2 linked regions of the Chelativorans sp. AA-79 genome follow. The protein of the gene in region 1 interacts with the protein of each later gene in a pairwise test. Links are inferred from orthologs where the notes say so. Each region holds a gene or a part of one and is shown on either strand. Other genes may lie near its edges.

The links. Proteins that work in one complex are often made in the same cells at the same time.
Region 2: the proteins of eno (region 1) and rpe interact in binary tests that used the Escherichia coli proteins (3 or more experiments, as listed by UniProt). The link is inferred for Chelativorans sp. AA-79 from one-to-one orthologs.

The regions. Positions count from the first base shown.
Region 1 is NZ_CP120361.1:2,777,648-2,785,826, reverse strand. What follows is about bases 5,380-8,179. They hold eno (phosphopyruvate hydratase), read right to left. Parts: upstream 7,517-8,179; coding sequence 6,242-7,516; downstream 5,380-6,241. Other genes in these bases: kdsA (3-deoxy-8-phosphooctulonate synthase), read right to left, coding at 7,612-8,179; PVE73_RS13505 (septum formation initiator family protein), read right to left, coding at 5,845-6,168; pdhA (pyruvate dehydrogenase (acetyl-transferring) E1 component subunit alpha), read right to left, coding at 5,380-5,616. In the rest of the region: lpdA (dihydrolipoyl dehydrogenase), read right to left, coding at 1-990; PVE73_RS13525 (SGNH/GDSL hydrolase family protein), read right to left, coding at 1,006-1,644; PVE73_RS13520 (pyruvate dehydrogenase complex dihydrolipoamide acetyltransferase), read right to left, coding at 1,726-3,096; PVE73_RS13515 (pyruvate dehydrogenase complex E1 component subunit beta), read right to left, coding at 3,109-4,506; more of pdhA, read right to left, coding at 4,522-5,379. UniProt on the Escherichia coli protein: Catalyzes the reversible conversion of 2-phosphoglycerate (2-PG) into phosphoenolpyruvate (PEP). It is essential for the degradation of carbohydrates via glycolysis.
Region 2 is NZ_CP120361.1:3,514-8,130, reverse strand. The notes cover bases 1,748-4,580. They hold rpe (ribulose-phosphate 3-epimerase), read left to right. Parts: upstream 1,748-2,744; coding sequence 2,745-3,416; downstream 3,417-4,580. Other genes in these bases: recF (DNA replication/repair protein RecF), read right to left, coding at 4,213-4,580; PVE73_RS00020 (molybdopterin-synthase adenylyltransferase MoeB), read right to left, coding at 3,420-4,181; PVE73_RS00030 (carbon monoxide dehydrogenase subunit G), read left to right, coding at 2,224-2,697; PVE73_RS00035 (IlvD/Edd family dehydratase), read right to left, coding at 1,748-2,095. Also shown: PVE73_RS00040 (GyrI-like domain-containing protein), read left to right, coding at 1-259; more of PVE73_RS00035, read right to left, coding at 293-1,747; more of recF, read right to left, coding at 4,581-4,617. UniProt on the Escherichia coli protein: Catalyzes the reversible epimerization of D-ribulose 5-phosphate to D-xylulose 5-phosphate.

The DNA.
Region 1 (8,179 bases):
GATCGCATAGATACCCGGCACGTTCGTCCCGCCGTAGCCGTCGACGGCGACAGTCCCGCGCTCGACCTTCACGCCGAGTTCCTCAAGTCCGAGATTCTCGACATTGCCCTGCACGCCGACAGCGGAGATCAGGCGATCGGCGGTGATCTTCTCCACCCTCCCGTCCTTCATCTCCACATGTGCCGACACCTGATTCGTGCCCTTCTCCACCTTTGTAACCTTGGCTTCGACGTGGAACTTGATCCCCTGCTTCTCGAGCTGGCGGCGGGCGAGTTTGGAAATCTCGGCGTCCTCCACGGGCAGAATCTGGGGGAGGAGTTCCACAACCGTCACATCTGCGCCTATGGTGCGGTAAAAGCTGGCGAATTCGATGCCGATGGCTCCCGAACCCATCACGATGAGCGATTTGGGAATGTCCTTCGGCACCATCGCCTCGAAATAGGTCCAGATCAGCTTGCCGTCCGGCTCGATTCCCGGCAGGACCCGAGGCCGCGCACCCGTGGCGAGGATGATGTGCCTGGCCTTATACGTGCCTTCGGCCAGCGTGCTCTTCGGCGCCGGCGGTTGAGGCTCCATGGGTTTCTTGCTGGACTTCGATACGACGATCTCGCCTGGCTCGTTGCCCTTCGAAGCCTTGGAAATTTTCGCTTCTCCCCAGATGATGTCGACCTTGTTCTTCTTCATGAGGAAGCTGACGCCATTGTTGAGCCGACCCGAGACCTTGCGGGAACGCTCGACCACCGCGGCGGGATCGGGCTTGATCGAGCCGTCGAGCTTCAGGCCGTAATCTCCAGCGTGCTGGGCATAGTGCAGGATCTCCGCCGACCGCAGCAACGCCTTGGTGGGAATGCAGCCCCAGTTGAGGCAGATGCCGCCCAAGTGCTCGCGCTCGACGATCGCGGTCTTGAAGCCCAGTTGGGCCGACCGCACGGCCGTGACATAGCCGCCCGGACCGGAGCCGATGATGATGACGTCGTAGGTATCAGCCACGCAAAACTCCTTCGATCACAATCCGAGCGCCTGCCGGACCACCGGCTCCAGGCCAGTGCCGATGGCGCGCGTGTTTTCCGCATCCAGGTGGACGCCGTCGATGGATGTCGTCTTCGCCACCGTACCGGCATCGAAAAAGCCGCATCCGACCTGCTGCGCCAGCGCGGCATAGAGCGGCGCGAGCTTCCGCGATTCGGCGACGCCGCCTTCGAACATGGCGGCGAAATCGCTGTTCTCGGTCGCGCACAGCGGCGGCGGCGCAACAAGGAGGATCGCCGGCACCTTGTAGTCGAAGGAATAAGGGTGCCCACGGATAATCTGGATGAGCCGCTCCATTCCTTGCTTGGCGCCGATGGCGCGCCCGCAAACGAACGGCTTCATGTCGTTGGTCCCCAGCATGATGATGACGAGATCGAGCGGGGCGTGGGTCGCAAGGAGAGTGGGCAGGATGCGCGCGCCGTTCCGGTCCGCGCCTGCGACCCAATCGTCAAAAGCCGTCGTGCGGCCGCCGAGCCCCTCGGCAATCACCCGGGCCTCATCCCCAAGGCGCGCCTGCAACACCGACGGCCAACGATCCTCATAGGGATGCCTGCCGGGGTCTTCGGCATTGTGGCCGAAGGTCAGCGAGTCGCCGTAACAAAGGATGTTCTTCATGGACGCGACCTTTCCAACTCCCCCAAACCGCCTTTCGGCGGCTGTCCACCCTCCCCGCAAGGGGGAGGGACAAGCCGGCACCTAGACCAGCATTCCGAACGGGTTCTCGATCAGCTTCTGGAACGCCACGAGCAGTTCCGCCCCCAATGCCCCGTCCACCGCACGGTGGTCGGTCGAAAGCGTCACGGACATGATGGTGGCGGCCTTGATCTCGCCGTTCTTCACGACAGCCCGCTCCTCGCCGGTGCCGACCGCCAGGATCGTCGCATGCGGAGGGTTGATCACGGCGGCAAAGTCCTTGATGCCGAACATGCCGAGATTGGAAACGGCCGTCGTGCCGCCCTGGTATTCCTCCGGCTTCAGCTTGCGGTTGCGGGCGCGCCCGGCGAGGTCCTTCATCTCGTTGGAGATGACGGACAGCGTCTTCTCGTCCGCCCGGCGGACAATGGGTGTTATCAGCCCGCCAGGGATCGACACTGCCACGCCGACATCGGCATGCTTGTGCTTGACCATCGCGCTCTCGGTCCACGAGACGTTCGCCTCCGGCACCGCCTTGAGCGCCAGCGCCATCGCCTTGATGATCATGTCGTTGACGGAAAGCTTGTAGCCGGGCTTCTCGCCGTCCTCGGTCTTCACCACCGGGGCGGCGTCGTTGAGTTGCTTGCGGAGCGCCAACAGCGCATCGATCTCGCAGTCCAGCGTGAGATAGAAATGCGGGATCGTGCTCTTCGCCTCCACCAGCCTGCGCGCGATCGTCTTGCGCATGCCATCGTGCGGGACGAGTTCGTAGGAGCCTTCCTCGAAGAGCTTGAGCACCGCCTCGTCCGACATGGGCTTCGGAGCCGGCGCCGGTGCCTCGGGCGCCCTGGCGGACGGAGCGCCCTTTTCGATGGCGGTCTCGACATCCGCCTTCACCACCCGGCCGTGCGGGCCGGAGCCGGAGACCGCGGCAAGATCGAGGCCAGCATCCTTGGCGATGCGGCGGGCGAGCGGCGAGGCGAAGACGCGGCCATCCTTCGTGCCGGCCGCAGGCGCTTTCACCGGTTCAGCGGCCGTGGGGGCAGGTCCGGTCGCCGCTTCGCCATTCCCTACCGGCTGCCTTGCCGGCGCTTCCTGTGGAGCAGCAGGCGCTTCCGTCTTCTTCGCCTCCGACTTCGGCGCGGCTTCAGCGCCGTTGCCGGCAGCCTTGGCCGCCTCCGCCACATCCTCGCCTTCTTCAGCCAGAACGGCGATCAGCGCGTTCACCTTCACGCCCTCCGTACCCTCCGGTACGACGATCTTGGCGACGGTACCCTCGTCGACGGCCTCCACCTCCATGGTGGCCTTGTCGGTCTCGATCTCGGCGATCACGTCGCCGGCCGAAACGCTGTCCCCCTCCTTGACGAGCCACTTGGCGAGATTGCCCTCCTCCATGGTGGGCGAGAGGGCCGGCATGGTGATCTGAATCGGCATCTGCTCTCCTCCTCAGGCCCGGTAGGTGACGGCTTTCACCGCCTCGACGACCTCTGCGACGCTGGGCAGCGCCAGCTTCTCCAGATTGGCGGCATAGGGCATCGGCACATCCTTGCCCGCGATCGTGATGACAGGCGCGTCGAGATGGTCGAACGCGCGTTGCATCACCTGGCTGGCGATGAAGTCGCCGACGGAGGACTGCGGGAATCCCTCCTCCACGGTGACCAGCCGGTTGGTCTTCTTCACCGATTCGATCACCGTATCGAGATCCATCGGCCGGATGGTCCTCAAATCGATGATCTCGACGTCGATGCCCATCCCGCGCAGTTCCTCCTCGGCCTTGACCGCGTAGGTCATGCCGATCCCGAAGGAGACGATGGTGGCATCCTTGCCGCTCTTGTGAATGCGCGCCTTGCCGATCGGCAGCACGAAATCGTCGAGCTTCGGCACCTCGAAACTCTGACCGTAGAGGATTTCGTTCTCGAGGAAGATGATCGGATTGGGATCGCGGATCGCGGCCTTCAGCAAGCCCTTCGCGTCGGCCGCCGTGTAGGGCATCACGACCTTGAGACCGGGTATGTGGCTGTACCAGGCCGCATAGTCCTGGCTGTGCTGGGCGGCCACGCGCGCGGCAGCACCATTCGGGCCGCGGAAGACGATGGAAGCGCCCATCTGCCCGCCAGCCATGTAGAGGGTCTTGGCGGCCGAGTTGACGAGTTGGTCCATCGCCTGCATCGCGAAATTGAAGGTCATGAACTCGACGATGGGCTTCAAGCCCGCGAAGGCGGCGCCGATACCCACGCCGGCGAAACCGTGCTCGGTGATCGGCGTGTCGATGACGCGTTTGTCGCCGAACTCCTGCAGCAGGCCCTGGGTGACCTTGTAGGCGCCCTGATATTCGGCGACCTCCTCGCCCATGACGAAGACGTCCCCGTCGCGGCGCATCTCCTCGGCCATAGCGTCACGCAACGCCTCGCGCACAGTCGCCTGCACCATCTCCGTGCCCTCGGGTATGTCGGGGTCGGGCGGCATGGGCTGGGTGGCGGCTTTGGGTGCCGCGGCCGGCTGCGGCGTGGGCTCGGTCTTCTGCGACGCCGGCTCCTCGGCGGGCGGCTGCGCCTGGGCGGGCGGAGCGGCTTCGGCCTGCCCGATCTCGTCGGCGCTCTCGCCGTCGGCGAGCAGCACGGCGATGGGCGTGTTCACGCGCACGCCCTGCGCGCCCTCGTCGACCAGGATCTTGCCGATCGTCCCCTCGTCGATGGCTTCCACTTCCATGGTGGCCTTGTCTGTCTCGATCTCGGCGATCACATCGCCGGGCGCGACCTTGTCACCTTCCTTCTTCAGCCATTTGGCGAGGTTGCCCTCCTCCATGGTCGGAGAGAGAGCAGGCATGAGAATTTGCGTGGGCATAGGTGCACTCCCCCCTTAAAGCACGATGTCGGTATAGAGCTCGGACGGATCCGGCTCGGGATCGGACTGCGCGAAATCCGCCGCACCGGCAACGATGTCGCGCACCTCCTTGTCCACGCCCTTCAGTTCGTCCTCGCTCGCCCACTTCTTGTCCAGGAGTCGCTTGCGCACCTGCTCGATCGGGTCATGCTCGGAGCGCATCTTCTGCACTTCATCCTTGGACCGGTATTTCGCCGGATCCGACATCGAGTGCCCGCGATAGCGGTAGGTCTGCATCTCCAGAATGATCGGCCCCTTGCCGGAACGGCACCACTCCACCGCCATGTCGCCGGCCGCCTTCACTGCGCGCACGTCCATGCCGTCGACCTGGATGCCGGGGATTTTAAAGGAGAGGCCGCGATGGGCGAAATTGGTCTCGGCCGAGGAGCGCGAGACGGCCGTGCCCATGGCATAGCGGTTGTTCTCGATGATGTAGACGACCGGCAGCTTCCACAGCGATGCCATGTTGAAGCTTTCGTAGACCTGGCCCTGGTTGGCCGCGCCATCGCCGAAATAGGTAACGGAGACGCTGTCATTGCCGCGATAACGATTGGCAAGCGCGAGCCCCGTGCCGAGCGGCACCTGCGCGCCGACGATGCCGTGGCCGCCGTAGAAATGCTTCTCCTTGGAGAACATGTGCATGGAACCGCCCTTGCCTTTGGAGTAGCCTCCGCGGCGCCCCGTCAGCTCCGCCATCACGCCGCGCGGATCCATGCCGGTCGCCAGCATATGGCCATGATCACGGTAGCCGGTGATGACCTGATCGCCCTCCTTCATCGTCATCTGCATACCGATGACGACGGCTTCCTGGCCTATATAGAGATGGCAGAAGCCGCCGATGAAACCCATTCCGTAGAGCTGGCCGGCCTTCTCCTCGAATCGTCGGATAAGTAGCATCTCGCGCAAGGCGAGGAGCTCACGCTCCTTGTCGAACTCCTCAGGGGCGGGCGCGCTCAAGTGAGGCGTTTCGGTCACCGTCGTCGCCGGCGCCTTGGCGGCAGCACTCCTGGATTTGGCGGGTGATTTTGCAGAAGTCGATTTGGATGAGGTTCTCGTGGCGGCTCTCGCCATCTATTTCGCTCCCTAGATCGTCTCGGCGTCAGGCAGGCCCGATCGGCCCGGCATATTGCCGCAGGACCTCCATGTAGTCCACGGCAGGAGTCCGTCTACAGCACGGTTCCTCCCTCGCGACTGGAAGCTATCACGTCGCAAGCGACGGCGCCACGCGATTTATGCATGGCAGCTATGCCGGCTAACTTATTACTCCGGCTATCTATTTTTGGATTAACTGGATTTCGGTTAATACGCTGTCGGTCTGCGGAAAATCACGATTTCGTTTTCCTTCGCGAAGTTCAGTGACCTGCGAGCCTGCTCGTCGAGCATGTCCTTCTCGATGGTCCCGCCGGCGAGAAGGCTGAGCCGCTCCTCGAGCTTCCCGCGCGTTTCGCGCAGCCCGTCCAGTTCAGCTTCGAGCGTCGCGACACGCGCCTCGAGCCTGTCCTTGGCGTTGAGCCCGTAGGTGCCTTGATAGGCATGGAAACCGAAATAGGAGAGCACGACTGCGGTGATCGCTGGAACGATCAACCGGCCCGTGTTGCGGCGTTTATGATGGCGGGTCCACATGCGACGAATTCCCTTTCGCCGCATGTGACCACAGCTTGCTTAATGGACGGTTATCCGTCCCTCCCGATACGGCTCATCCGCGCAGGATGGAGCGGCCGGCATAGCGGGCGGCGCGCCCGAGCTGCTCCTCGATGCGGATGAGCTGGTTGTACTTCGCCAACCGGTCGGATCGGGCGAGCGAACCCGTCTTGATCTGCCCGCAATTGGTGGCGACGGCGAGGTCTGCGATGGTGGAATCCTCCGTCTCGCCGGAGCGGTGCGACATCACGGCGGTGTAGGCGGCCTTGTGTGCGGTTTCCACCGCCTCCAAGGTCTCGGTGAGGCTGCCGATCTGATTGACCTTGACGAGGATCGAATTGGCAATGCCCATATTGATCCCGTCCTTGAGGCGCGCGGCATTGGTGACGAAGAGATCGTCGCCCACAAGCTGCACCTTGCCACCGATGAGGTCTGTCAGCACCTTCCAGCCCTCGAAATCGTCCTCGGCCATGCCGTCTTCGATGGAGATGATGGGATAGTCGCCGGCGAGCTTCGCCAGATATTCGGCCTGCGCCTTCGCGTCGCGCGTCTGCCCCTCGCCTTCATAGACATATTTGCCGTCCTTGAAGAACTCGGTCGCAGCACAATCGAGCGCGATCGCCACCTCCTCGCCCGGCTTGAAGCCCGCCTTCTCGACGGAGGCCGTGATGAAGTCGAGCGCGGCCTTGGCGTCCTTCAGATTGGGCGCGAAACCACCTTCGTCGCCCACATTGGTGTTGTGGCCGGCGGCCTTCAGCCCCGATTTCAGGGTGTGGAAGATTTCCGAGCCCCAGCGCACCGCATCGCGCAGCGTCTCCGCGCCGACGGGCATGACCATGAATTCCTGGAAGTCGATCGGATTGTCCGCATGTGCACCGCCATTGATGATGTTCATCATCGGCACCGGCAGGGTGTGCGCTGCCGCACCCCCCACATAGCGGTAGAGCGGCAGGCCGGAAGCGGCGGCAGCCGCCTTCGCGACCGCAAGGGAAACGCCGAGGATCGCGTTGGCACCGAGCCGGCTCTTGTTGGGCGTGCCGTCGAGCTCGATCATCGCGCGGTCGACATGGATCTGGTCCTCCGCCTCCAGGCCCCCGACCGCCTCGAAGATCTCGCCGTTCACGGCCTCGACGGCGCGCATCACGCCCTTGCCGAGATAACGCGTGCCGCCGTCGCGCAGTTCGACGGCTTCGTGTGCTCCGGTTGAAGCCCCGGAGGGAACCGCGGCGCGGCCGAACGAGCCGTCCTCCAGGACCACATCGACCTCGACGGTGGGATTGCCGCGGCTGTCGAGGATTTCACGTCCGACGATGTCGACAATGGCAGTCATGGATACTGTCCTCCGGCTTGGGTTGGAGCGTGGAAAGGTCGCGCCCCTCTTATCCTACGCGGCAAAAAAGACAATGCGTGTGACGCGCGAAGCGCTCAACCGGCCTTCGCTATCCGGTCAAAGGCCATCAGCCGTCCCAGAAGGGCCGGGAGCTTGTCCAGAGGCACCATGTTCGGCCCGTCGGAGGGCGCCTTGTCGGGATCCTGGTGTGTCTCGATGAAGACGCCGGCCACGCCGACGGCGACCGCCGCCCGCGCCAGCGTTTCCACGAAGCGCCGCTCGCCGCCCGACGAACTCCCCTGCCCGCCCGGCTGCTGCACCGAATGGGTGGCATCGAAGATCACCGGCGCGCCGATCTCGGCCATCAGCGGAAGCGCGCGCATGTCGGAGACCAGCGTGTTGTAGCCGAAGGAGACACCCCGCTCGGTGGTGAGCACGTTCAGATTGCCGGAATCCGTGATCTTGGCCACGACGTTCTTCATGTCCCAGGGGGCGAGGAACTGACCCTTCTTCACGTTCACGGCCTTGCCGGTCTTGGCCGCGGCGACCAGCAGGTCCGTCTGCCGGCAGAGGAAGGCCGGGATCTGCAGCACATCCACGACATCCGCGACGATGCCGCACTGTTCTTCCGTATGGATATCGGTCAGTACCGGAACGCCCAGT
Region 2 (4,617 bases), 2.8 Mb from region 1 along the record:
ACTCTCGGGTGTCCTTCCCTCAGGGCGTTACGCCACCATCCTCTATCGCGGCCCCTATGGCGACTCCGGTGATGGCCTCTACCAGGCCAATGCAGCCCTGATCGGCTGGGGCAAGGAGAACGGAATCCGGTGGGACAGCGAACAGACGCCCGCCGGCGAGCGCTTCGCCTGCCGGATGGAAGTCTATTTGACCGATCCGGCTACAGAGCCAGACTCCTCCAAGTGGGAAACCGAGATCACGATCAAGCTGGCTGACTGAGCCAGCAGGAACGGGGAAATCTGTGCCGCGCGCTCAGTGATTGTCGCGCGGCGTGCCCTTTTCCCGGGCAATGTGCCGATAGGCGGTCGCCGGCTTCAGCACCATGCCGTCTGAAAGCTGCTCCACCATTGAGCGCTGGATCTCCTGCCAAGGCGTCTGATGTTCCGGATAGCGGTAGCCGCCCGCCTCCTCGAGGGCTGCGCGGCGTCTTTCCAACTCCTCCTTGCTCACGAACATGTCGGCGCTGCCGGTCTTCAAATCGATGCGGATGCGGTCGCCGGTTCTGAGCAGGGCCAAGCCGCCGCCCACCGCCGCTTCCGGCGAGGCATTCAGGATGGAAGGTGAAGCCGACGTGCCGGACTGCCGGCCATCGCCGATGCAGGGTAGCGAATGCACGCCCTTCTTGATGAGATAATCCGGCGGGCGCATGTTCACCACCTCGGCGGCGCCCGGATAGCCGACCGGCCCCGTGCCGCGCATCACCAGCAGGCAATACTCGTCTATTTCCAGGGCAGGATCATCGATGCGGTGGTGGTAATCCTCTGGCCCGTCGAAGACGATCGCCCTGCCTTCGAAAGCCTCAGGATCGTTCGGGTTCGAGAGATAGCGGGTCCGGAACTCCTCCGAGATCACGCTGGTCTTCATGATCGCGCTATCGAAAAGATTGCCCTTCAGGTTGATGAAACCAGCACTCTGCTTGAGCGGGCTGGAGACGGGGCGGATCACATTTGCGTCGATCGTTACCGCAGTCCCGCAGTTCTCGTGCAGCGTGCGGCCGTTCACCGTCCCGATGTCGGGGTTGGGCAGAAGGTCTGCCTTCATCAGTTCCGCCACGACCGCCGGCACGCCGCCGGCGCGATGGAAATCCTCTCCCAGGAATTCGCCTGCGGGCTGCAGGTTCACGAGCAGCGGAACGTGATGTCCGATCTTCTGCCAGTCGTCATTGTCGAGCGGAACGCCCAAATGCCTGGCGACGGCGTTCAGATGAATCGGCGCATTGGTGGAGCCGCCGATGGCGGAATTAACCACGATGGCGTTCTCGAAAGCCTCGCGTGTCATGATGTCCGATGGCTTCAGGTCCTCATGAACCATCTCTACGATACGGCGGCCCGTATCATAGGCCATCTGGCCGCGCTCGCGGTAGGGAGCCGGGATTGCGGCCGAGCCCGGAAGCTGCATACCGAGCGCTTCCGTCAGCGAGTTCATGGTGGAGGCGGTCCCCATTGTGTTGCAGAACCCCACGGACGGCGCGGAGGCAGCGGCAAGGTCCATGAACTGCTCGTAGTTGATCTCGCCGGCGGCGAGCCTTTCGCGCGCCTCCCAGACGATGGTGCCGGAGCCGACGCGCCGGCCGCCATACCACCCGTTGAGCATCGGCCCGACGGAAAGCGCGATAGCCGGAATGTCGACGGTCGCGGCTGCCATCAGCAGGGCCGGCGTGGTCTTGTCGCAGCCGATGGTCAGCACCACGCCGTCGAGGGGATAGCCGTAAAGCACCTCGACCAGCGAGAGATAGCTCAGGTTCCGGTCGAGCGAGGCCGTCGGGCGCTTGCCGGTCTCCTGGATGGGATGGCAAGGGAATTCGAACGGAATGCCGCCCGCGGCCTCGATGCCGGCGCGCACGCGCTTGGCAAGTTCCAGATGGTGCCGGTTGCAGGGGGAAAGGTCGGAGCCGGTCTGCGCGATACCGATCAGCGGCTTGCCCGACTGCAATTCGTGCCGTGTCAGGCCATAATTCAGATAGCGTTCCAGATAGAGCGCCGTCATGCCAGGATTGCCGGGATTGTCGAACCAGTCCTGTGAACGAAGCCGCCTTTTTCCGCTGCCTTGGGTCATTGATCTCTTGAGCCTTTTGGTTGCCGTCAACGGATATTGCATCACGCCCGAAGCGGCAAGAGTACCCGGATGGACAAGCGGTCTCCGCTGGGCTAGCCAAGAACAGAAATTCACTGGAGGGACGAGCCATGGCGATGGTCATCGAAGGAGAGGAGCGTATCGCGGCACCGGTCGAAACGGTGTGGCGCGCGCTGAATGACCCGGAAGTGCTGAAAGACTGTATCCCCGGCTGCCAATCGCTTGAGAAGAAGTCCGATACCGAGTTTGCGGCGGTCGTCTCGCTCAAGATCGGCCCGATCAAGGCGCGCTTCAATGGCGGGGTGGAACTTACCAATCTCAACCCGCCCCGCTCCTACACCATCTCCGGCGAAGGCAAGGGCGGGGTGGCCGGGTTCGCCAAGGGTGGCGCGGATGTCTCGCTCAAGGAGGACGGGCCGGACGCGACCATCCTCTCCTATCAAGCCAAGGCAGATGTGGGCGGCAAGATGGCCCAGCTCGGCGGGCGCCTGATCGAATCCACCTCCAAGAAGCTCGCCTCGCAATTCTTCGCGGACTTCAACGCGCGTGTAAGCGGCGACGCGGAAGAGGCCGAGAGCGCCTGACACGAGATCAGGAATGGGCGGTGCAATCCGCCGAAGAAGGAACTGCCATGAGCGCCAGCCGGCCGATCACCATCGCACCATCCATCCTCGCCTCCGACTTCTCGCGTCTGGGCGACGAGGTGGCGTCAGTCGCCGCGGCAGGCGCGGACTGGATCCATCTCGATGTCATGGACGGGCATTTCGTGCCCAATATCACCTTCGGCCCGCCGGTGGTGAAGGCGATCCGCGACCGCACGGACAAAATCTTCGACTGTCACCTGATGATCTCGCCGGCCGATCCGTACCTAGCCGCCTTTGCGGAGGCGGGCTGCGACATCCTCACTGTGCATGCTGAAGCCGGCCCCCACCTTCACCGTTCGCTGCAGACGATCAGGAGGCTCGGCAAGAAAGCGGGCGTGTCGCTCAACCCGGCGACGCCGGAAAGCGCTTTGGAATATGTGCTCGATGACGTGGATCTCGTTCTGATCATGACAGTCAATCCCGGCTTCGGCGGCCAAGCCTTCGTTCCGGCCATCCTGGAGAAGATTCGCCGCGTACGGGTGATGGTCGGCGCCCGCCCGATCGATATCGAGGTGGATGGTGGCATTTCCACCGAAAATGCGGGCGCCGTGGTCGCCGCGGGCGCCAATGTTCTGGTCGCAGGCTCCTCGATCTTCAAGGGACAAGGCGAAGCCGCCTATCGCCGGAACATCGAGGCGCTGAGGAAGGCGGCGGTATAGCCATCAGCCCCGCTTCGGGCCGTAGCGCACCGTTTCGAACCGGGCGGCGAGCCCGTCATAGAGAAGGAGGCGCCCTACCAGCGGCTCACCGATGCCGGTGACGAGCTTGATGGCTTCCATGGCTTGCAGCGTGCCCATGACGCCCGTCAGCGCTCCGACGATTCCGGCTTCGGCGCAGGTGGGCACAAGCCCCGGCGGGGGGGCTTCCGGGAAGAGGTCGCGATAGGAAGGGAACGGCTTGCCATCCGCCCCTGCCTCATAGGGCTTGAGCACGGTGAGGGAACCGTCGAAGCGCCCCACCGCCGCCGTCACCAGCGGCACCCGCGCCTCGGCACACGCGTCGGCAAGCACATAGCGTGTCTCGAAATTGTCCGAGCCGTCCACCACCACGTCGTAGCGGGCGATGAGCGGCCCGGCGTTTTCGGAGTGGAGGCGGAGCAAATGCGTTTCCACCGTCACATGCGGGTTCAACTGCGCGATCGCCGCCCCGGCACTCTCGGCCTTCAGTGCGCCGACAGCCTCGGTCGGATGGATGACCTGGCGCTGCAGGTTCGATAGCGAGACGCGGTCATCATCCACGATGCCGAGCGCGCCCACGCCCGCTGCCGCCAGATATTGCAGCACCGGCGCGCCGAGCCCGCCTGCACCGAGCACCAGGACCCGCGCGCGCTTCAGCTTCTGCTGACCCGCCCCGCCGATCTCCGGCAGCACGATGTGGCGCGCATAGCGCTCCAGCTCTTCATCGGAAAGAATGGCATCACTCATGGGCGAACCATAGCGCCTGCGCTCGGGGATGTCAGGCCGGCTCAATCGTGCCGCCGGATACGGTGAGAAACTGTGCCCGGCCATCGAGGCTGGAGAAAAGCGTTGGCTCCGTGCCGGTCATGAAGGCCTGGCAGTTGAGGTCTTCGAGAATATCGAAGAGAGCGGTCCGCCGGTCGGCATCGAAATGAGCGGAAATCTCGTCGAGCAGGAGGACCGGCGTCATGCCCGACAGTTCCGCCGTCAGCCGCGCGTGGGCGAGCACCAGTCCCACGAGCAGCGCCTTCTGCTCGCCCGTCGAACAGCTTTCGGCCGGCATGTCCTTGGGCGCGTGGCGTACCAGAAGCTCGCTCCGGTGCGGTCCTTCGAGCGCGCGTCCCGCCGCGCGGTCGCGCGCTCGTTCATCACGCAGGCGGGCGCGGAATTCCTCCTCCACGTC